DNA from 3 places in the Aminobacter sp. MET-1 genome. Region 1 is predicted to be linked to each of the others. Evidence: predicted binding sites of a transcription regulator. Region 1 holds the regulator's gene; each other region holds the start of a gene.
What was found. Region 1 encodes PhoB, which activates phosphate uptake and scavenging genes when phosphate is short. Its sites were predicted from a motif close to TGTCATNNANCTGTCAT; they were not measured.
Positions count from the first base shown of each region.

Region 2: a site for PhoB is predicted at 4,354-4,370, ahead of phnC (phosphonate ABC transporter ATP-binding protein). Genes of this name have one in related genera too.
Region 3: a site for PhoB is predicted at 3,097-3,113, ahead of NDO48_RS23700 (esterase-like activity of phytase family protein). Genes of this name have one in related genera too.

Region 1 is NZ_JAMSHL010000001.1:271,314-279,055, reverse strand. Features, by position in the region: gene xylF (D-xylose ABC transporter substrate-binding protein) at 1-162, opposite strand, end outside; gene NDO48_RS01405 (ROK family protein) at 407-1,660, shown strand; gene NDO48_RS30530 (GCG_CRPN prefix-to-repeats domain-containing protein) at 1,805-2,107, shown strand; gene phoB (phosphate regulon transcriptional regulator PhoB) at 2,183-2,872, opposite strand; gene phoU (phosphate signaling complex protein PhoU) at 2,970-3,671, opposite strand; gene pstB (phosphate ABC transporter ATP-binding protein PstB) at 3,710-4,531, opposite strand; gene pstA (phosphate ABC transporter permease PstA) at 4,555-5,871, opposite strand; gene pstC (phosphate ABC transporter permease subunit PstC) at 5,868-7,334, opposite strand; gene NDO48_RS01375 (PstS family phosphate ABC transporter substrate-binding protein) at 7,436-7,742, opposite strand, start outside.
Region 2 is NZ_JAMSHL010000007.1:225,880-233,621, forward strand. Features, by position in the region: gene phnE (phosphonate ABC transporter, permease protein PhnE) at 8-1,393, opposite strand; gene phnE (phosphonate ABC transporter, permease protein PhnE) at 1,396-2,343, opposite strand; gene phnD (phosphonate ABC transporter substrate-binding protein) at 2,423-3,334, opposite strand; gene phnC (phosphonate ABC transporter ATP-binding protein) at 3,426-4,268, opposite strand; gene NDO48_RS12955 (GFA family protein) at 4,506-4,850, shown strand; gene NDO48_RS12960 (winged helix-turn-helix transcriptional regulator) at 4,925-5,263, opposite strand; gene NDO48_RS12965 (NAD(P)-dependent oxidoreductase) at 5,409-6,323, shown strand; gene NDO48_RS12970 (GFA family protein) at 6,316-6,723, shown strand; gene NDO48_RS12975 (Tim44 domain-containing protein) at 6,900-7,742, shown strand, end outside.
Region 3 is NZ_JAMSHL010000021.1:70,887-78,628, reverse strand. Features, by position in the region: gene NDO48_RS23705 (sugar-binding domain-containing protein) at 1-748, shown strand, start outside; gene NDO48_RS23700 (esterase-like activity of phytase family protein) at 815-3,010, opposite strand; gene NDO48_RS23695 (sarcosine oxidase subunit beta family protein) at 3,357-4,610, shown strand; gene NDO48_RS23690 (sarcosine oxidase subunit delta) at 4,679-4,939, shown strand; gene NDO48_RS23685 (sarcosine oxidase subunit alpha family protein) at 4,939-7,742, shown strand, end outside.

The DNA of each region.
Region 1 (7,742 bases):
GGCCTCGATGGCCGCCTTCATGGCAGCTTCGTCGGTCTTCCAGCGCTCTTCCTGGAAGTTCGACCACGAAACGCCGATAACCTTGTCCTTCGCCTCGGCGACTGCCGCAAGCGACATCGACATGGCGACACCCGCCAGAATGGCGGTTGTAAATTTCCTCATAGTTTCCTCCCTGCGCCCAACGGGCGCGCTTCTGCGGTAGCCCTTGGAGAAGCTCATTTTTTCGAGCCTCGAAAAAATAGTGACTCAGCCATTGTCGGCTGTCAACATGGTTTCACCATGCCTTGCTAATTTTTTCGAGCGCCGAAATAAATAAAGACAATTTGCGCCGGCTCTGGCAGGATAAGAATGCGCTGGCGACTGCCCCTTAAGAAAGGCAGCGTTCCACCGGGAGGAAGACGCACACATGTCGGTCGGCATACGTCACGACGATCTGAGACGGCGCAACCGCGCCATGGTTATATCGGCAGTCCGGCGAGCAAGCCAGCCCTCGCGCACCGAGATCGCGGCCGTCACCGGGCTCAGCCACTCGACCATCTCGACCATATCCTCCGACCTCATAGCCGAAGGCATCCTTGCCGAGGCCAAGGGTGGCGAACAGTCGCCGATGAAGCGCGGCCGGCCCCAGGTGGGCCTGGCGCTCGAAGCCGACGCCGCCTCGGTTGTTGCCGTCGTCCTGTCGCTCAACCACCTGTCGGCTTCGGTCATCGACTATGCCGGCAACCAGATCGTCGAGGAGACCCGACGGCTGGTCACCCAGCGACTGCCCGCCAAGGCGCTGGTCGACGAATGCGTCGCCATCGTGCGTCAGGTCATCGCGCGCAGCGGGCGCCCGCAAGCGTCAGTACTGCGCATCGCGCTGGCCATCCAGGGCACCACGGATGCCGGCGCCCGCAAGCTCCTGTGGTCGCCGATTACCCCACATGACGACATCCAGTTCGCCGACAGGCTCGAGCGCGAATTCGGTGTGACGGTGACCGTCGAAAACGACTGCAACATGATCGCCGAGGCCCTGCACTGGCGCGACCCGGCGCGCTATCGCGACGACTTTATCGCCATCCTGCTTTCCCACGGCATTGGCATGGGCCTGGTCATCAAGGGCGAGTTGTTCACCGGCACGCAATCGTCGGGCGCCGAGTTCGGCCATATGGTCCACCGCCCCGACGGAGCGTTGTGCCGCTGCGGCCGCCGCGGCTGCATCGAGGCCTATGCCGGCAATTATGCGATCTGGCGCAACGCCCGGCTCGGCGACGAAAACGCCGAGCCGCTGGCCGACCTCTCCGACGAGGACATCAAGGCGCTCGCCGACGCCGCGCGCGACCATGACGGCCCCGAGCGCGAGGCCTTCCGCAAGGCGGGCGAGGCAATCGGTTTCGGCCTCGGCTCGATGTTCGCGCTGTTCGACCCCGCCCCCCTCGCCTTCGTCGGTGTCGGCGCCACCGCCTTCGACATCATGGAGCCGTATGTGCGCTCGGCCATCGCCAAGACGGCCGGCGGCACGCACTCCAAGGCGATCTCTTTCGACACCGAGCCGAACGAGGTCCCCCTGATCCGCGAAGGCTGCACCATGCGCGCCCTGCTCTATGTCGACGAGGAAGTCTTTGCGGCGGGCTCGGTGCCGCGGCGGGCCGAGGCAGACATTCCGCTCAAGGACATTTGATTTCGGCCGTCGCAATTAAGACGATCGCCGCGACCATACTGCCGTGCTAGACGACAGTCCGCGACCGCCCTTGAAAGGCCCAGCCTGGCAAAGAGGCGGAACCAACCCTGGAACCGACGTGTCGTCCGTTTCGGAGACGTTGCGATGACCAGTCTGCTGCGTAACATCCTGGCCGGCGTAGGCCTTTTGTGTGCCTCATCGTTTTCAGCATCAGCCACCCCGAACCCCATGCCGCTTGTCGCGGGAGATTCGGCAATGGTCATTCCCATTGCCCAGGGCTGCGGGGCGGGAGGCTGGCGAGGGCCATATGGCGGATGCCGCTATGGGCGTGTCGTACACCGTGCACGTCACGCTTACGGGTGCCCTCCGGGCTATTGGCGCGGCCCATACGGCCATTGCCGCAATACGCCGTATCACGGGCGGTTGCCATATGGCGGATGGCGCTGACCGCCCGCTGCGCGAACGTCTGATCATGTTCGATAAGCCGGCGAGCCAAATTTAACTGTCTCGCCGGCCGGGCGCCTAATCCTCGCGGATGGCGTAGCCGGCACCGCGGATGGTGCGGATCACGTCGGGCATGCGGCCGTTGTTGACCGCCTTGCGCAGGCGCCCGACATGCACGTCCACGGTGCGTTCGTCGATATAGATCGTCTCGCCCCAGACATTGTCGAGCAACTGGCTGCGCGAGAACACGCGGCCCGGATGCCGCATCATGAACTCGAGCAGGCGGAACTCTGTCGGCCCGAGCTTGATCTCGCTCTTCTTGCGGTAGACCCGGTGCGACTCGCGGTCGAGCAGGATGTCGCCGACCTTGAGGATGGACGACAGCACCTCGGGCTTGGCCCTGCGCAGCAGAGCCTTCACCCGCGCCATGAACTCAGGCGTCGAGAACGGCTTCACCAGATAGTCGTCGGCACCGGTCGACAACCCGCGCACCCGGTCGCTTTCCTCGCCGCGTGCCGTCAGCATGATGATCGGCAGCCGCTCGGTCTCCGGGCGCATCCTCAGCCTGCGGCACAGCTCGATGCCGGACAATGCGGGCACCATCCAGTCGAGCACCAGCAGGTCGGGAACGTTTTCCTGCAGACGGATTTCGGCCTCGTCGCCACGGGTGACGACCTCGACCTGATAGCCTTCGGATTCGAGATTGTAGCGAAGCAGCACGCCCAGCGGCTCTTCGTCTTCAACGACCATGACCTTTGGAGCGATCATCGCCTGTACCTTGTCCTTGCGCACGGCCCGATCAGGACCATGCGCTGGTTTAACCTATGCAGCGCCCCCGCGCCAAACGCATGCGGTGCGGAAGTTCTCAGTTCGAAACCGTCGTGGTTTCGTCGACCTTGGGCCGATTGAGCGGAAGCTGCTCGCCGGTCACCACGAAATAGGCGTTCTCGGCGATATTGGTCACATGGTCGCCGATGCGTTCGAGGTTCTTGGCGCAGAACAGCAGATGGGTGCAGGCCGTGATGTTGCGCGGATCTTCCATCATGTAGGTCAGGAGTTCGCGGAACACGGCATTGTACTGGATGTCGATCTTCTGGTCGTCGATGCGCAGGCCTTTCAGGCCTTCCGGCTGACGCGCCACATAGAGGTCGACCACGCCACGCACCTGTCCCAGCACCAGCTGCGACATGGCATCGATCGAGTGCGCCAGGTTGCGCGGCGTCGGCATCTGGCCGACGGCGCCGACGCGCTTGGCTATGTTCTTGGCAAGATCGCCGATGCGCTCGAGATCGCCAGCCATGCGGATGGCGCCGACCACGGCGCGCAGATCCTGCGCCATCGGCTGGCGCTTGGCGATCAGCGTGATGGCTGCGTTGTCGAGCTCACGCTGCTTGGCGTCCATGATCGCGTCGTCGGCGATCACGTTCTGGGCCATCGCCTGGTCGGACGACAGCAATGCCCGGATGGCGCCCGCGACCATCGAACCGGCGAGATCGCCCATGTCGCGGATGAGCTGGTCGACATGCTTGAGTTCTTCGTCGAAGGACCGGACTGTATGATCGCCCATGATCGTTTCCTCGTCTGCTTACTGTACGCGACGATCACTCAGCCGAAGCGGCCGGTGATGTAGTCCTGCGTCCGCTTGTCGTCTGGATTGGTGAACATCTTGTCCGTCGGCCCCTCCTCAACGAGGTAGCCGAGGTGGAACATCGCCGTCCGCTGCGACACGCGCGCCGCCTGCTGCATCGAGTGGGTGACGATGACGATGGTGTAGTTCTCGCGCAATTCGTCGATCAGTTCCTCCACCTTGGCGGTGGCGATCGGATCGAGTGCCGAACATGGCTCGTCCATCAGGATGACCTCGGGCGAAACCGCAATGGCGCGGGCAATGCACAGGCGCTGCTGCTGGCCACCCGACAGACCGGTGCCCGGCTCGTGCAGGCGATCCTTCACCTCGTTCCAAAGCGCCGCCTTGTGCAAACTCTGCTCGACGATCTTGTCGAGATCGGCCTTCGACCTGGCGAGGCCATGGATGCGCGGGCCGTAGGCGACATTCTCGTAGATCGACTTCGGGAACGGGTTCGGCTTCTGGAACACCATGCCGACGCGGGCACGCAGTTCGACCACGTCGATCTTGGGATCGTAGATGTCCTCGCTGTCGAGCGTGATCTTGCCGCCGACGCGGGCTGCGTCGATCGTGTCGTTCATGCGGTTGAGGCAGCGCAGGAAGGTCGACTTGCCGCAGCCCGACGGGCCGATCAGCGCCGTCACCTGGTTCTGGCGGACGTCGAGGTCCACGCCGAAGAGCGCCTGCTTCTCGCCGTAGTGCACGGTCACCTTGTCGCCGCGCATCTTGATGATTTCGTTCGGTTTGTTCATCTCGGCTGTCACCGCGTCTTCGAGGGTTTTCTCGCTCATGATGTTCATAGCAGGGTGCTCCTTGTCCACGTCTACCAGCGACGCTCGAAACGGCGGCGCAGGACGATGGCGACGATGTTCATGGCCATGAGGAAGATCAAAAGGATGATGATGGCGCCCGACATGCGTTCGACAAAGGCGCGTTCGGCCTCGTTCGCCCACATGTAGATCTGAACCGGCAGCGCCGTCGCCGGATCGAAGGGGGTCTTCGGATAATCGGCAACGAAGGCGACCATGCCGATCAGCAGCAGCGGCGCCGTCTCGCCGAGCGCACGCGCCAGTCCGATGATCGTGCCGGTCAGGATGCCGGGAGCGGCAAGCGGCAGGATGTGCTGGAACACCATCTGCATCTTCGACGCGCCGAGGCCGAGCGCCGCCGCGCGGATCGACGGCGGCACTGCGGCAAGTGCCGCACGCGTCGCAATGATGATCGTCGGCAGTGTCATCAGCGTCAGCACCAGGCCGCCGACGAAGGAAGCCGAGCGTGGCAGGCCGAGGAAATTGACGAAGACAGCCAGGCCGAGCAGACCGAAGACGATCGACGGCACGGCCGCGAGGTTGTTGATGTTGACCTCGATCAGGTCGGTGAAGCGGCTCTTCTTGGCAAACTCTTCGAGGTAGATCGAGGCGGCGACGCCGATCGGCAGCGCCAGGAGCAGCACGATCACCATCATGTAGAACGAGCCGATGATGGCGACGCCCACGCCTGAGGTTTCGGGCCGGCTCGATGCGCCGAACGTGAACAGGCCGGTGTTGAAGTGCTCGCTCATGGCGCCTTCGGCCTTGAGCTTGTTCATCCACTCGACCTGCTGGTCCGACACCTTGCGGCGGCTTTCCGGCACGGTCAGGTCGATCTGGCCCTTGTAGGCGGAGTCGAGATTGGCGGCTGCCAGGATGTCCACGCTCTGCGTCGTGCCGATGATCGAGGGGTCGGCCATCACGATCGAGCGCAGCTGGACGCGCGATCCTTCTGACAGGAAGCCCTTGAGCTTGCGCACGGCGGCCTTGTCGCTCGGGTCGATGCCAAGCTTGGCGATCAGCGCGGTCTCGGCGAGCTTGGGATAGTTCGCCGTGATCAGCACGTTCGGATCGGTCGCCCGCTTGTTCTCGGGATCGATGATCTTGGGGTCGAATTCGACCTGTAGCGTCACCGTCGCCTGCCAGAAGGCAGTATAGCCCTTGGAGACGATCGAGGTCAGCATGATTGCCAGGAACACCAGGCCGACAGCGATCGCCAGCACGCCGTAGAGGCGGAAGCGGCGTTCGGCGGCATAGCGCTTCTTGAGGCCGATGTCGCGGCGCGCGGGCGCGGCGGACGTGGTCAGCGTGTCGAGCGAAATGTCGGTCATTCGTACTGCTCCCGGTACTTCCGGACGATGTAGAGCGCGACGATGTTCATCACCAAGGTCAGCGCGAAGAGTGTGATGCCGAGCGCGAAGGCCACCAGCGTCTGCGGCGTATTGAACTCAAGGTCGCCGGTCAGCTGGTTGACGATCTTGACCGTGATGGTGGTCATCGCCTCGAAGGGATTGAGCGTCAGGTTCGCCGCCACGCCCGCCGCCAGCACCACGATCATCGTTTCGCCGATGGCGCGCGAGGCGGTGAGCAGGATGGCGCCGACGATGCCCGGCAGCGCGGCTGGGAGGATGACGCGCTTGATCGTTTCCGAGCGCGTGGCGCCGAGGCCGAGCGAGCCGTCGCGCATGGCGCGGGGCACGGCGGTGATGATGTCGTCGGAGAGCGACGAGACGACAGGGATGAGCATCACGCCCATCACCAGGCCGGCGGTCAGGATCGACTGCGCCTGGATGAAGGGGGTGCCGCCGGCAAGGGCAGCCGAGATGTCACGCAGGAAGGGTCCGAGCGTGACGAGCGCGAAGATACCGTAGACGATGGTCGGGATGCCGGCGAGCAGCTCAAGCGCCGGCTTGACCACCGCGCGTACCTTAGGGGCGGCGTATTCGGACATGTAGACCGCCGACATCAGACCGATCGGCACGGCGACGAGCAGCGCGACAAGAGCGATATAGAGCGTGCCGGCGAGAAGCGGGATCAGGCCGAACTGGCCCTCTGCACCACCGGAGCCCGCTGCAGCAAAGCGCGGATCCCAGACGGTGCCGAAGAAGAAGTTGGTAAGCGGCACCTTCTCGAAGAAGGCGATGGTCTGGAACAGCATCGACAAGACGATGCCGATGGTCGTGAGGATCGCGAGCGTGGAGGCGCCGAGCAGGGCCCACAGCATGATCTTCTCGACATTGTTGCGGGCACGGGCACGCGGGCTGATGCGGCTGAGACCGTAGACCGAGCCGACCGCGGCGAGCCCGATCGAGATGATGGCGGCGATCCAGTTCATCCGGTCGGAGATGCGATTGGCATCCGCTGCGATCGGGATCATGTAGTCCTGGGTGTCAGGCGCCAGCGCCACGCCCTTCTCTGCGAGCTTGGGCTGGAGTTCGGCGAAGCTCGAAGGCAGCGCGCCAAGCGTCTGCGCGTCCAGCCGGCGCATGCCGTTGGCCAGGCTCTTGACCAGGCCGGCAGCGAGGTCCTCATGTGCCACCGTGCCATCGGCGACATCGGCGGGCAGCAAGGCGTGGATGTACCTGTTGAGATAGGCGTTGGCGCCCACGTCCCAGCAGACCAGGAAAATGACGGCCGGCACGACACCGACGAGGAACGCCCACCAGCCATGGTAGTGGGCCCGCGAATGTGGCTTGACGGATCCATCATCCTGCGAAAGCGCCCTCTGGCGGCCGAGCACGAAGGCTGCGAGGCCGATTGCAAGCACTATGGCGAAGACGAGCAGGAATGACATGGGCCGGCCTCGGTGAATTCGGATCTTTGTGCCGAACGGGACAGTCGGCGGAATATTCCATGGGGCGACGGATTTTCCGCCGCCCCATGGCAATCAGTTCATTACATGGTCTTGCCGGCGCCGAAGGCTTCGCGCTGGGCAGCGCGCTCTGCGTCCGGAGCAGCAACCAGGCCGTAGTCGGCGAGCGGGCCTTCCGGGCCGACCATCTGGTCGTCGAGGAAGAACTCGACATATTCCTTCAGGCCGGGAACGACGCCGAGATGCGCCTTCTTGACGTAGAAGAACAGCGGACGCGACACCGGATACTCGCCCTTGGCGATGGTCTCGACCGAAGGCGTCACGCCGCCGACGGTGGCGACCTTCAGCTTGTCGGCGTTGTTTTCGTAGAAGGCCAGGCCGAACACGCCG
Region 2 (7,742 bases), on a different contig from region 1:
CAGATGTTCAGTGGCTGGCCTTGGTGCCGATCAGCCGCTGGCGCAATGCGGTGGAAATATTGTCGAAGATGAACACGACCACCAGAATCAGCAGCACCATGTAGGCGACGTTCTCCCAGTCGGAGTTGGTGCGCATGGCCTCCCACAGCTTGAGGCCGATGCCGCCGGCGCCGACGGCGCCAATGATGGTGGCCGAGCGCGTGTTCGATTCCCAGAAATAGAGCGACTGGCTGACCAGCACCGGCAGCACCTGGGGCACCACGCCATAGCGCTGGACCGAGGCGGGCGAGGCGCCGACCGAGCGCATGCCTTCGCGCTGCTTGTCGTCGATGTTTTCCAGCGCCTCGGAGTAGAGCTTGCCGAAGGTACCGGTATCGGTGACGAAGATGGCCGAGATGCCGGCGATGGGGCCGGGGCCGAAGGCGCGGGTGAAAAACAGCGCCCAGATCAGCATGTCGACCGAGCGCAGGAAGTCGAAGAAGCGCTTGGTCACCTGATTGACGAGGCTGTTGCGGGTGATGTTGCGGGCCGCCATGAAGGCGAGGGGGAAGGCGAGCAGGCTTGCAAACAGCGTGCCGACGAAGGCCATGACGATGGTCTGGGCAAGCTTCAGCCAGACATCGCCATGCTGCCATTCCGAGTTGTTGACTATGTTGTCCCAGGCGAGCGCGGCGTTCGACATCTTGGGATCGATGCGGTCATTCGACATGACCAGCGACCAGACTTCACCCGTCGACTTGCCCCAGAAGGGCGAGTTGGCGTCGAAGAAGAAGTTTTCCCAGCCGAGGAAGCGGTGGCGGATCTTGACGTCGTCGGCGTCGATCTGGACGCTGCCGGTAAAGCCGAAATCGGCGACGATCTTTGCGCCCGGCGTCTTCTGGACGGCCCATGAGGGCAGGGTGCCGGTGACGGTGATGCTCTGAAGCGGCACCACGGCCACGTCGAGCGTTTCGCCGCCATGGCTGACCACGATACGCTCAGGCGCGATGTCGATTGCCGTGCCGGAGCCGATATGGGCAACGACGCGGTCGGCAGGCGCCTTGTTGCCTGTCACGGTGGCGCTGGCAGGTTGGGTGATGTCGAGCCAGTCGGGGTGGCGGTCGGCGCGGTAGGACGAGAAGCGCGGATAGCTGACGTCGAGGCGATCAGGACGGAAGGTGACCTGCGGCCGCACCTCGTAGCTGACCCAGTCGGCCAGATAAGTGCCGGCGATGCCCCAGTTGCCGCCGGCAAGCACCGCGCCGACGGCGAAAAACCACCAGGCGAAGACGAGATAGGCGACGATGCCCGCGCCCACGGCCCAGCCGATCAAGCTCTTGCGCCAGGAACCCGAGAAGACGCCGGGATGACGGTCGGCGATTGCCTGCATTTCGGTCATGGAAAGGGTGGTCATGATTATTCTCCGCGACCGAAGGCGAAGGCCTGTTCGCCGACCAGCTTCTTGCGCAGCCAGGCCGAGAACTGGTCGACCGCAACGATGGTGCAGAACAGGAGGATGATGATGGCGATGGTCTTGGCTTCGTGGTTGCGGCTGATCGACAGGCGCAGCGCCTCGCCGATGCCGCCGCCGCCGACAGCGCCGATGATGGTCGAGGCGCGGACGTTGATCTCGAGGCGCAGCAGGCCATAGCTGAGGAAGTTGGGCATCACCTGCGGCACGATGCCGAACCAGACGCGCTCGGGCCAGTTGCCGCCGACGGCGCGCAAACCTTCATCAGCCTTCATGTCGGCGTTCTCGACCACTTCGAAGAACAGCTTTCCCAACGCGCCGATGGTGTGCAGGGACACTGCGATGATCGCCGGGATCGCGCCCATCGAAAGCACCGCCAGGAAGAAGCCGGCAATGACGATCTCGGGAAATGCGCGGAGGATTTCGAGGAAGCGGCGGACGAAGAAACGCAGCCAGCGCTGGGTGACGAGGTTGGACGCGGCCAGGAAGCAGAGCAGGAAGCCGAAAGCGAAGCCGATCAGCGTCGAGACCAGCGCGATGTTGATCGTCTCCAGCATCTTGTAGACGTATTCGGGCAGGTAGAACGAGCCGAACAGGTACATCCGGCCATCGGGGTAATCGAACTTCAGGCTGCCGTCGGCATAGGGCGAGGGCAGGTCGAACATGGCGCGCCAGACTTCGAAGCCGTCGCGCGGGATCAACTGGTCGACGAAATCGAACAGATGCGGCAGCCGGTCGAGGAATTTGCCGGCATTGGACTCGTTCGCAAACCACAGCGAGCCGGAAAGGGCGAGGAACAGCAGGATGAGGCCGCCGATGGTGTGCAGGCGGCGACGGCTGGCGAGCTCGCGCCAGTGGCGCTCGACCGCGAGGCCGGCTTCCGTGAGTGGCATTGTCATGGGGTTCCGTCCGATTCCGGATAAAAAGGGACGCGCCGCGAGACCTCGCGGCGCGTCCGTGTTGCCTTGTGGCTTAGCTGCCGATCTGCGCCTTGCGGGCGTCGATCACGGGCTGGTAGAACTCGGGGGTGACTTCGGTGAAGCCCTTGAAGTCGCCGCCCTGAATGGCCGAGAAGCAGGCCGGATCGGTCTGCGGCAGCTTCATCATGTAGTCCTTGAACTTGGTCTTGACGTCGGCGTCGAGCGAGGTGCGAACGACGATCGGGCCGTTCGGGATCAGCGGTGACTTCCAGACTTCGACCAGGTCGTCCATGTCGAGGATGCCCTTGTCGACCATCTTCTTCAGGTTGCCCGAGGTGTAGCCATCCTTGAATTCGCCGACGCCCGAGCCGAAGGTCGTGCCGGCATCGAAGGTGCCCTTGAGCACTTCGAGGACGAGGTTCTCATGGCCGCCGCCGAAGCCGGTCTCGGCGAAGTAGTCCTTCACGGCGACGCCGCCGAGGTCCTTGGGCAGCGAGGTGACGGGGATCAGGTAACCCGAGGTCGAGTCCGGATCGGCGAAGCCGAGCTTCTTGCCCTTGAGGTCTTCGAGCTTGGTGATGCCCGAGTCCTTCTTGGCGACCATGATGGAGTAGTAGCCGGTGGCGCCGTCGGTCTGGACGGTGGTCAGGATCGGCTCGACCGCGTCCTTGTTCTGCAGGTAGATCTTGGCATAGCCCGAAGCGCCGAGCTCGGCGTAGTCGAGAGTGCCGCCGAGAAGGCCCTGGATGGTGCCGTCATAGTCGGCGGCCGGGAACAGCGACACCTTCTCGACGCCGATGGCCTTGGGGAGCTGGTCGACGAGGCACTGGAAGTTGCGCAGGCGGTCGGCTTCGTTCTCGCCACCGATCAGGCCGATGCGGAAGTCCTTGAGTTCGGCGGCATGAGCCGAGCCGATTGCCAGGACTGCGAGCGAAACGGCGCCCAGAAGTGCTTTCTTGAACATGACATGTCTCCAGATTGGCCCAGCACCTTGCTGGGTCATTTCGGTTGCTGATTGCCGGCCCTTGACGCGGGCAAGACGACCGCTGATGGCCTCAGACCGGGGCGTATGCCGGTTCGAGAGGGGCGGCGGATGCGGGAACCCTGACCTTGACAGGGCGGATGCTGGTCGAGGTGATGGCTTCGGAAATCTCGGCGCCGTCGGCATCGGCGCCGTAGACGAGGCGAACGGCCTCGATGGTGAGGTCTTCAGGCGCGCCGTCGAAGACCACCGTGCCGCCCTGCATGCCGATGATGCGGTTGCAGTAGGTGCGGGCGGTGTCGAGCGTGTGCAGGTTGGTGATGACGGTGATGCCTTCGCGCAGGTTGATGTCCTGCAACGCGTCCATCACTACCTTGGCGTTGAGCGGGTCGAGCGAGGCGATCGGCTCGTCGGCGAGGATCAGCTTGGGTTCCTGCATCAGAGCGCGGGCGATGGCGACACGCTGCTGCTGGCCGCCCGACAGCGTGCCCGCCGGCTGGAGTGCGGTGCGGGCGATGTCGAGGCGCTCGAGTGCGGCGATGGCCCGGATGCGCTCCTCGCGGGAAAAGATGCCGAGCAGGTTGAGCCCGGTCGAGCGATGGTTGAGGCGGCCGAGCAGCACGTTGGTAAGCACGTCGAGGCGCGGCACCAGGTTGAACTGCTGGAAGATCATGGCGCAGTCGCGCTGCCATCGGCGCAGCTGGGCGCCGCGCAGCGACGACACTTCGGTGCCGTCGAAGGAGATCGAACCCTCGCTCGGGTCGATCAGGCGGTTGATGGTCTTGAGCAGCGTCGACTTGCCGGCACCGGAGCGGCCGATGATGCCGACCATCTGGCCCGGCTTGATCTGAAGGTTGACACCGTTCACGGCGACATTCTTGCCGAAGCGGCGCGTGACGTTGCGGATTTCGAGCATCGTGGCTTCCCTGTCCCGTCAGGGCTTTTTCGCCCTTGTCTCAGATCGGCCTAGACCCGTGAGATGAAGCTGAAATGTCGGGACCATGTCAGTTTTGTTACGAAGCACAGGCTGAAGCGGCCCAAACGGCAGGAAAGTGCGGCATTCGCCTCGAGAGGGGCTTTGGCGGGGTGCAATTGTTTCGGCGTGGTCGCGCCTGTAACGTGTGCCTGCAATCCATCAGGGGGAGGTCATCAGATGGCCAAGGGAAGCTGTCACTGCGGAAATGTGTCGTTCGAGGTGGAGGGCGAACCGGCAAGCGCCATCGAATGCAATTGCTCGCATTGCAGTCGCAAGGGCTATCTTCTGTGGTTCGTGCCGCGCGAGAAACTGACCGTCACCACGCCCCCGGAGCGGCTTGCGACCTACAAGTTCAACAAGCACGTGATCGACCACATGTTTTGCTCGAACTGCGGCTGCGCGCCTTTCGGCATGGGCGTCAGCCCAAGCGGCGAAAAGACCGCGGCGATCAATGTGCGCTGCATTGAAGAGATCGATCTTGCGAGCTTGAAGCGCATTCCGTTCGACGGCCGCAGCCGCTGAACGCTTCGGCGCAGCGGAACCCTCTTGCAACCGGGAGCAGGCTGGTCGCCGGCCTGCTATGATCGGCGCCTTTGTCAGGCTGCCTGTCGCTGGTCCTTCCAGCTCTCGTGCTGCTTTCCCCATGTCGACATCGCCGTCACGGCATCGTTCAGGCTCAGGCCCAGCGGCGTGATCGAATATTCGACGCGTGGCGGCACCTCGTCATAGGCGTGCCGGCTGATGAGCCCGTCGGCCTCCATCTGGCGCAGTTGCTGCGCCAGCATCTTCTCGCTGACGCCCGGCAACTGCCGGCGCAGTTCGGCAAAGCGGTGGGGCCGCAGGTGCAGTTCCCACAACAACGCGATTTTCCACTTTCCGCCGATGGCCTGCATCGCGGCAGCAAACCCGCAGCTGTCTGGTTCCTTGCGCCTCATTTGGCAGCTCCTGTCATGATGCCTGTCGCTTACTTCAAGGTGCGTACTTCTCAACGTGGTGACAGTACATATGTTCGGACCGAGCGCGCGCCAAACATAAACCCGGCCCTCGTTGCGAGGGCATTCGCCTGTCGGAGAAATCATCGTGAAATCAAACGTTTGCGTGCTCGGCGCGGGCCGCATGGGCTCGTCCATCGTCCGTACATTGCTCGACCGGGGCTATCCCACATCGGTCTGGAACCGGACTGCTGCAAAGTCAGAACCCTTGGCTGCCCTGGGAGCAAAGGTGGCCGCTTCGGTGGAGGACGGTGTCGGGGCGGCCGAGGTCGTGATCGTCAACGTCCTTGATTATGCCGCCAGCAAAACGTTGCTCAGGTCCGACAATGTCGCTTCGGCACTGGTCGGTAGAACCATCGTCCAGCTCACCTCCGGGTCGCCGCGTCTGGCCCGGGAGGAAGCGCAGTGGGTAGAGGCACGTGGCGCCGGCTATCTGGACGGGGCAATCATGGCGACCCCGGATTTTATCGGCAGGCCGGAGACGACATTGCTCTATTCCGGCTCCCGCGAGGTCTATGACAGGCACGAGCCTTTGCTTCTCGAACTCGGCGGCGGCACAGGCTATGTCGGGGAGGTGGCGGGTCAGGCTTCGGCGCTCGACACGGCGTTGCTCACCCAGATGTGGGGCGGGCTCTTCGGCACGCTGCAGGGCATGGCTGTCGCCGAGGCCGAGGGGCTCGATCTGCTGACCTTCAGGGGGCATCTCGCGGCGTTCAAGCCGGTTGTCGATGCCGCGCTGTTCGATGTTGTCGACCGGACCAAGGCGCACCGTTTTGCCGGCGACGAGGCGACGCTTGCCTCATTGGGTGCCCATTACAGCGCCTTCCGGCACCTGCTCGAAGCGTGCGAGGAGCGCGGCCTCAGCGCGGCCATGCCGCGCGCCATGGATCAGATTTTCCAGAAGGCGCTTTCGCTGGGGAGCGGGACGGACGATTTCGCATCGCTTTTCCCGCTGTTTCAAAATGGCTCCGTACGGCAGGAGGGGAAGCCGGCGCATGCATGACGGCGAGAGGATACGCACCGCGGCCTGCTCCTGCCGGAACGTGAGACTCGGCCTCGCCGGGGAGCCGCGCCGCGTCTATGCGTGCAGCTGCATGGAGTGCCAGAGATGTACCGGGGCCGCATTCTCCTACAGGGCGATCTATGCGGATTCAGCTGTCGTCAGCCAAGAAGGCGAGACCAGATCCTGGCGGCGAACCGGCTCGTCGGGACAATGGTTGGAGCAGACATTCTGCACCACCTGCGGATCGGTCGTCTTCATGCGGGCCGAAGCACTGACGGGCGCGCTTTCGGTGTCGGTCGGTTGCCTGGAGGACCAGGAGTTCCCGGCCCCGACGAAGCTCCATTGGCCCGGCCGAAGGCACAGATGGCTTTGCCTGGAAGGCGTGAGCGAAGCCCCTTGAAAGGCCGCCAGGCGGCTTGCCGGGTAAATGATCTGCAATCGGGCCGCGGTTAAAATCGTTTTGATTCAACGTTTTGGCGGAATCTCGCAAGATTCCGCCAAAACTTGACGCCCGAACCCTGACACTACAGTTGTTAGACATTATATGAGGACGGACATCACTTTGAGGAGCCGCCGATGAAATTGTCCCGAACGACCCGCTTTGCCACTCTTTTCGCGGGCCTGTTCCTTGCGTTCTCGATGGTCGCGGTCGACCACGCCGATGCCCGCCGTGGCGGCAGCTTCGGCAGCCGGGGAACGCGCACCTTCCAGTCGGCGCCGCCGACGCGCACCGCGCCGCAGCCGACCGCTCCGGTGGAACGCTCGATGACGCCGAACACCGGCCAGGCGACCAACCCGGCTGCCACCAATGCCGCCCGTCCTGGTGCGGCCGCGCCGCAGCGTCCCGGTTTCCTGGGCGGTTTCGGCGGCGCGATGATCGGCGGCCTGTTGATGGGCGGCCTGTTCGGCATGCTGATGGGCCAGGGCTTCGGCGGTCTCGCCGGCCTGTTCGGCATGCTGATGCAGGTGCTTTTGATCGGCGGCGCCATCTGGCTGGCTCTGCGCTTCTTCCGCTCGCGGCAGGCTACCAATTCCGGTCCGGCAATGGCTGGTGCGGGGGCTGGCGCTGGTGGCGGCAACTTCAGCTATCGCGATGCGTCACCGTCCGAGGACGGCGGCAAGGCCAATGGCGGCAGCCGCTCGTTCAGCATTCCGAACATTGGCGGCAGCCGCGCCAACGCAGCACCGCAGCAGCCCGTGAGCCAGGAGATCACTGTATCCGGCGACGATCTCGACACCTTCCAGCGCCTGCTGACCGAGGTGCAGGAAGCCTTCGGTCGCGAGGACCACAAGGCGCTGCGCCGCCTGGTGACCCCCGAGATGGTGTCGTATCTCTCGGAAGAACTGGCCGACAACGCCCAGAACGGCGTGCGCAACGACGTGACCGACGTCCAGCTTCTGCAGGCCGACATTGCCGAA
Region 3 (7,742 bases), on a different contig from region 1:
CGAGCTCGAAAGCATATTCGGCGTGCAGCGCGCCATCGTTGCCCCGCTTTCGGCCGAGGGCGCCGACCCGATCCCGGCGATCGGTGCCGCCACAGGCGACTATCTGTCAGAGGCGATGAAGTCGGGCATGTCGGTGGGCGTTGGCTGGGGTCGCACGCTGACCGGCACGCTGCCCTATATCAGCGCCAAGCCGCTTGCCGATTTCCGCGTCATCTCGCTGCTTGGCGGCGTCGGCGTCGCACGCCGCACCAACCCGGCCGAGTTCGCCTGGCGCTTCGCCCAGGCCTTCCAGGGCGACGGCTATCTCATTCCGGCGCCTGCGGTCGTCGACAGCATCGAGACCAAGCGTGCGCTGATCGAGCGCTGCGGCTTATCAGAAATTTTTGCGCTGGCCGATTCGCTCGATGCCGTGCTGGTCAGCGTCGGCGACATCGCGTCGGCCTCGACATTCTATCGCGGCGGCTTCCTGACCGAGGCAGAGCGCGAGAAGCTTATGGCCAAGGGCGCTGTGGGCGACCTTTTGTTCCACTTCTTCGACCGCGACGGCAATCTGGTCGACCATCCGATCAACGAGCTCGGCATGTCCGTCGATGTCGACCGCATCCGCCGGGCCCCGCTGCGCATCCTGACCTCTGGTGGTACCGATAAGATCGACGCGCTGCTCGGCGCCATGAAGCTGGTGAAGCCGACGGTTCTGATCACCGACGAGCACAGTGCCCGACGCATGATCGCCGCACAGGACACCTGACCAGATATCAACGGAAAAGGCCGCCGTGTCGCCACCGCGGCCTTTCCATTTCATGCCTGTCGCGCCTCAGTTGATGGCAGCGATGTTGCCGAGGCGCAGGAACAGCGTTTCGCCCGAGGAATCCTCGACGCCGTCATTGTCCGTGACGACATAGGCATCGCCCGCCTTGTCGATGGCAAAACCTTCGACCTTGTCGACGACATAGCCGTTGGTCGCGGCCTTGAGGTCGGGTACGAGGTCGCGCACCAGCGTCTTTTCGACCACCGGCAGCTCGCCGCCCAGCTTGACCGGTTTGAAGCCTTCGAGCGCCACCGAGTAGACGCGCTTGTTCTTGGCTTCCTGGCCGATCAGGTTGTCGCGCTCGATGATGAAGAGCTTGCCGTCATGGGCGGTGATTTCCGACAGGCCGACCCAGCCCTTCTCGGCGGTTTCGAGCGGATAGCGCACCGCCGACCACTCCTTGGCCTTGGGCTTGTAGGCGAGCAGCTTGACCTGCCCCTTGGGATCGTCGCCCCATTCGCGCTGCACGGCCATGACCAGCGTCAGGTCGTCGCCTTCGCCGATTGACGTGATGCCTTCGAGGCCGAAGCGGGTCTCGCCGGCGAGCAGTTCAGCCGGGAACGCCACCTCTTCCTTGATCTCGCCCTTGGCGTCGACCTTGTAGACGGCATGCGGCACCAACTTGTCGCTACGGCCTTCCGAGGCCAGCCAGAAGCCGTCCTTGCCGTCGGAGACGATGCCTTCGAGGTCGAGCTTCTGAGCCGGCGCGCCATCACGGGTGACGACGGTCTTGGCCGTGATCAGGGCAGGGGTCCTGGTGGCGTCGATGGTGTAGATCGACGGCTGCGAACGATAGACCGAGTCGGACACGGCGTAGAGCTTGCCGGCCTCCTTCGGATCGGCGGCGAGGCCCGAAAGCGCGCCCCAGCCGATCGGCGTACCGTCATCCTTGAAGGACGAGACGATGTGCGGATAGGCGGCAGTGCCTTCGGCGCGCTCATAGACCATGACATGCGAGCGGACGAGGCCGTCCTTGCCAAGATCGGTCTCGTTGGCTGTGACGAGCAGGTTGCGCTCAGGGATCGCCACAAGGCCTTCCGGGCCGACGCCCGAGGGCAGCAGCTGCTGGAATTCCGGCTCCTTGCCTGTGTCCTTGTAGACGCCGACGAGCGAAGCGCGCTCGGCGGCGACGAAGATCAGCTTGTCGGAACCGAAGGTCGCGACCTCGAGGCCTTCCGGCTCGATGCCCTTCTTGTTGCGGTGCTCGGGATAGTGGCCGGCCGCTGCTGCCTGGTATTCGAAGGACGGACCGGACTCGAACAGCACATCGCCCGTCCTGGAGAAGATGGTGAAGCCGCGGGCGCCGCCCTTGTAATCGCCTTCGTTGGCGACGACGAGGCGGTCGTCGTCAAGCCACTTCACGGCATCGGGCTCGCGCGGGCTGTTTTCGATCTTGCCGGAGAAGTTCAGCGCACCGTCCTTCTTGGTGTCGACCTTCTCGAGCGTCACTTCGCCGGCCGAAAAATGCGACACGATCTTGCCGGTCACGGCATCGACGATGGCGACGTGGTTATTTTCCTGCAGCGTAACCGCGATCTCGCCCTTGTCGTTGAAGGACACGAATTCCGGCTCCGGATCCTCGGGCGCGATCTTGGCGATGCCGGTCATGTCGACGATCTTGATCGTGGCGCAGTCAGGCGCGCCGTCCTTCAGCGAGACGATCTTGAGGAAGCCTGCGGGAAGCTGCGGCAGCTCGCCGTCGTTCAGCTCTTCGTCGCGCTCGTTCTCGATGGCGATGGCGAGGAACTTGCCGTCCTTGCTGAGCGCAACCGAATCGGGCTGGCCGCCAAGATCGCAGCTGGCGTCGATCTTCTTGGAGGCGAGGTCGATGACCGTCAGGTTGCCAGACGGCTCCTGCTTGCTCTTCGACGTGTTGACGCCGGCAAGAACCTTGGCGCCGGCGATGACCACCGAGGTCGGCTCGCCTTCGATCTTGACGATGCCGGCAGCCTTCGGCGCCTTGGGATCGGTGATGTCGACGAAGCCGACCGCACCCAGCGGGCTGTCGGAATAGACCAGCGTCATGCCGTCCTCGGAGGCCGCAATGATTTCCGACGACGTGGCCGTCGCCTGATCGACATCGACGGGCAGATTCTGGGCCACGGGGAAGGTGGCGATGCGGTTGAAGACTTCGGCGGCGTTGGCGGGGAGCGCTGCCGACACACCGAGCGCGGTGGTCAAGAGCAGGAGCTTGCGGGACATGTTGCCTGACATGGTGAAACCTCTTTGCCTGAACGGAATTGCGCATCCCGTTTGCGGCAGCGAGATTTCAGCGCGATGACAGCTGGATGATGGTTTCGTGACAGCTGTGGACGTCGCGGCCCGACGGTGCCGACATTCTGCCACCAGGCGTTCCAACACAGAGTTTTCTCATCTAGACATTGGTGTACACTGCGACTAGTTTCGCGGGCTGATCGGGGAGGTCCGGAAATCGCGCGCAAGCTCGCTTGCCTCGGCCGCACTTACCCACGACCTGGTTGAGTGGGGCGCAAGCCTCGCACTGGCCGGGCGAGCCTAGGGTACGGCCCACACCGGGAAACATGAACGAATGACCAGCCGATATTCCGCTTTTTCGCTGTTCAAGGAAGGCCTGGCAGGCCAGAAGGGCTGGGTGCCGGCCTGGAGGTCGCCGCAGCCGAAGGCGAGTTACGACGCCATCATCATCGGCGGCGGCGGACACGGCCTGGCTACGGCTTATTATCTGGCCCGCACGCATGGCATCACCAATGTCGCTGTGCTTGAAAAGGGCTGGATCGGCGGTGGCAATACCGGCCGCAACACGACCGTGGTGCGCTCCAACTATTATTACCCTGAGAGCGTGGCGCTCTACGGGCTGGCGCACAAGCTCTACGAGGGCCTGTCCAAGGAGCTGAACTACAACGTCATGCTGTCGCAGCGCGGCATGGTCACGCTATGCCACAGCATGAACGAGCTGGAGATCGCGGCACGTACCGTCAACGCCATGCAGATCAACGGCACCGACGCCGAACTCTACATGCCGGAGGATGTCAGGCGCGTCGCGCCGATCTACAATTTCGAGCCCGATGCGCGCTTTCCCGTCTTCGGCGGCGTCTGGCAAGGCAGGGCAGGCACGGCGCGCCACGATGCGGTGGCCTGGGGCTACGCACGCGGGGCAAGCCGGCTTGGCGTCGACATCATCCAGAACTGCGAGGTCACCGACTTCATCGTCGAGGGCGGACGCTGCCGCGGGGTGCAGACCACGCGCGGCACCATGCGCGCCGAGCGTATCGGCATGGCGGTGGCAGGCCATTCCTCGGTGCTTTCGGCCAAGGCCGGCTTCCGCCTGCCGATCAACTCCTATGCGCTGCAGGCCTGTGTGTCCGAGCCGGTTAAGCCGATCCTCGACACGGTGGTGCTGTCGCCCGGGCCTGGCGTCTATGTCAGCCAGTCGGACAAGGGCGAGATGGTGATCGGCGGGGCGCTCGACCGCATCCCGTCCTACGGCCAGCGCGGCAATTTGCCGACGCTCGAAGGGGTGATCGCCGGGCTGCTCGAAATGTTCCCGGCTTTTGGCCAGCTCAAGCTGATGCGGCAATGGGCGGGCATCGTCGACGTGGTGCCTGATTCCTCGCCCATCATCGGCGAGTCGCCGCTGCCCGGCCTGTTCCTCAACTGCGGCTGGGGAACCGGTGGCTTCAAGGCCATTCCGGCCGGCGGCACGCTTCTGGCGCATCTGCTGGCCACCGGCCGGCATCACGACATCAGCCGGCCATTCGATCTCGACCGCTTCGTCACCGGGCGCCTGCTCGACGAAGCCGCCGGCTCCGGCATCGCACATTAGTTTTGACGCGATTTCCGGGCGGACAAGCGCTTCACGTTTTTCGCTGGAATTGCTCGAGGACCCGACACATGCAGCTCTTCAATTGTCCTTTCTGCGGTCCACGCGACGAGACCGAGTTTCACTTCGGCGGCGAGGCCGGCAACCTCAGACCCGACGGCGACGTGCCGGCGGAGCGCTGGGCCGGCTATCTCTACATGCGCAACAATCCGAAAGGTGCGGCGCGCGAGGTCTGGGTCCACATGAATTGCGGCGAGTTCTTCGTCATGGAGCGAGACAGCGTCAGCCACACCGTGTCAGGCTCGACCTCGCTTGGTGGGGAGCACGCCTGATGGTCACGTCGCGTCTTTCTTCGGGCGGCAGCGCCATCGACCGGTCGCGTCCGATCAGCTTCAGCTTCGACGGGCGGACCGTGCAGGGCTTCGAGGGCGACACCATCGCCTCGGCGTTGCTCGCCGCCGACGTGGCGGTCGTCGGCCGCAGCTTCAAATATCATCGTCCGCGCGGTATCTGGGGCGCCGGCGTCGAGGAGCCGAATGCACTGGTCGACGTCTCCGGCAGCGTGCTGGCGACACCCAATACCCGCGCCACGACCGAGCCTGCGCGCGAAGGACTGGCTGCCAGAAGCGTCAACGCCACGCCCGATGCAGCCAGTGACCGCAACGCCTTCATCGACCGCTTCTCGCGCTTCATTCCGGCTGCCTTCTACTACAAGACCTTCATGTGGCCGGACTGGCACTTGTTCGAGCCGCGCATCCGCGCCATGGCCGGCTTGGGCGCCGTCGACGCCGACTGGACGACGCCGGGCGCCGCCGATCAGATCAACCGGCATTGCGATGTGCTGGTGGTTGGTGCAGGGCCGGCGGGTCTCGCTGCTGCGAGGCACGCCGCGCAGGCAGGCAAAAAGGTGATACTGGTCGACGACCAGATCAACCCGGGCGGCTCGCTGCAGCATCGCAACAGTGAGATCGACGGGAAGCCCGCCGCAGAATGGAGTGCTGCGACAGTGGCCGAACTCAGGGCCGGCGGTCATCTCGTGCTGGGCTCGACCACGGCCTTCGGCATCTACGACCATCATCTCGTCAGCCTCAACCAGCGCCATTTCGATAGCCGGCCCGACACGCTGTGGCGGGTCAGGCCGCGCCGTATCGTGCTCGCCACCGGCGCCATCGAGCGGCCGCTTCCTTTCGCCAACAACGACCTTCCCGGTATCATGTCGGCGGACGCTGCTTTGTCCTACCTGCGCCGCCATGCCGTGCTCACCGGTCGTCGCATCGTCGTCGCCACCAACAACGACAGCGCCTATGAGGTGGCAGCAGCACTGGCTGCCGCAGACGCGGAGATCACTCTCGTCGACATTCGCAAGGACGGCCAGCCGGCGGCGCCCGCCGGCGTGAAGCTGCTTTCGGGACGCAGCGTGGTTGCCGCGCGCGGCCGCATGCGGGTCGAGGGTGTGCTGCTCGACGACGGCACGATGCTTGTCGCCGACTGCGTTGCGATCTCAGGTGGCTGGACGCCGTCGGTCCACCTGTTCTGCCAGGCGAGGGGCAAACTCGCCTGGCATGAAGCCCGCGCCGCCTTCCTGCCAGGCGATCCCGTCGACGGCATTGCGGTTGCAGGTGCGTTGGCCGGCGCGGTTTCGCTGTCGGAGGTCTTCGAAAGCGCGGCGAAGGCTGTCGGTGCCGATCAGGCTGCACCTCGAAGCACCGGCCACGAAGCGACCGGCGGCATCCAGCCGGCCTGGCCGATGCCGGGCCAGAAGGGGCGCATCTGGATCGACTACCAGAACGATGTCACCGCCAAGGACGTTGAGCTCGCGGCGCGGGAGAACTTCATCTCGGTCGAGCATCTCAAGCGCTACACCACGCTGGGCATGGCGACCGACCAGGGCAAGACCTCGAACCTCGCGGGCCTTGCGCTAATGGCCGGCATCACCGGTCGCAGCGTACCGGAGGTCGGCACCACGACCTATCGGCCGCCTTTCACGCCGGTGCCACTGGCGAGCTTCGCCGGTCTTACAGGGGGCGAACTGATGTCGCCCGTCCGCCGGTTGCCGCTGGAAAACATCCATCGCTCGATGGGCGCTACGTTCCAGGAATATGGCGGTTGGCTGCGGCCGGCGCACTACGGCGCAAAAGGCGTCGACGCCGGGCAGGCGATCCAGGACGAGGCGCTGCGCGCCCGCAAGTCCGTCGCACTTTTCGACGGTTCGACGCTGGGCAAGATCGAAGTGATCGGCCCACAGGCGGCCGAATTCGTCGACTTCATCTACTACAACACCATGTCGACGCTGAAGCCGGGGCGCTGCCGCTATGGCTTCATGCTGTCGGAGAACGGCGTCGTGTTCGACGATGGTATCCTGGTGCGGCTTGACGAGCACCGCTTCATCGTGTCCTGCTCGTCATCGCATGTCGCCTCTGTCCATGCCCGGCTGGAAGAATGGCGGCAGGACCGTTTCGGCCGCGACGCAGTTTACGTCCACAACGCCACCTCGGACTGGGCGACGCTGACCGCTTCGGGTCCACAGGCGAAAACGCTGGTCGCCGCACTCGACCTTGGCGTGGATCTCGATGATGCGGCGCTCCCGCATATGGCGATCGCCGAGGGACGGTTCGAAGGCGAGATCGTGCGCGTGGCACGCGTCAGCTTCACCGGCGACCGCAGCTACGAGATTTCGATCCGTGCTGATCGATCCGAAGCGCTTTGGACGCGGATGCAGCAGGCCGGCAAGCCGCTCGACGCGGTGACCATCGGCCTTGAGGCCCTGATGATCCTGCGCGCCGAGAAGGGCTACATCGTCATCGGCAAGGACACCGACGGTACCACCATGCCACACGACCTTGGCGTCGACGGGCCGCGGCAGAAGCGCCGAAACGAATTTGTCGGACGGCGGTCGCTGTTCACCGAAGTGGCGACGCAAGGCCGGCGCCAGCAACTGGTCGGGCTTGCCGTGGCCGAAGGCGAGCAGCCCTTGCCGACCGGCGCACATGGCATCGTCCGCGAAGGCGGCAAGGTCAGGAGCCAGGGCTTCGTGACGTCGAGCTACTTCAGCCCGACGCTCGGACACGCAATCGCACTCGCGCTGATCGAGGACGGTTCGGCCCGCCACGGCGAGGTCATCGAACTCCAGCATCT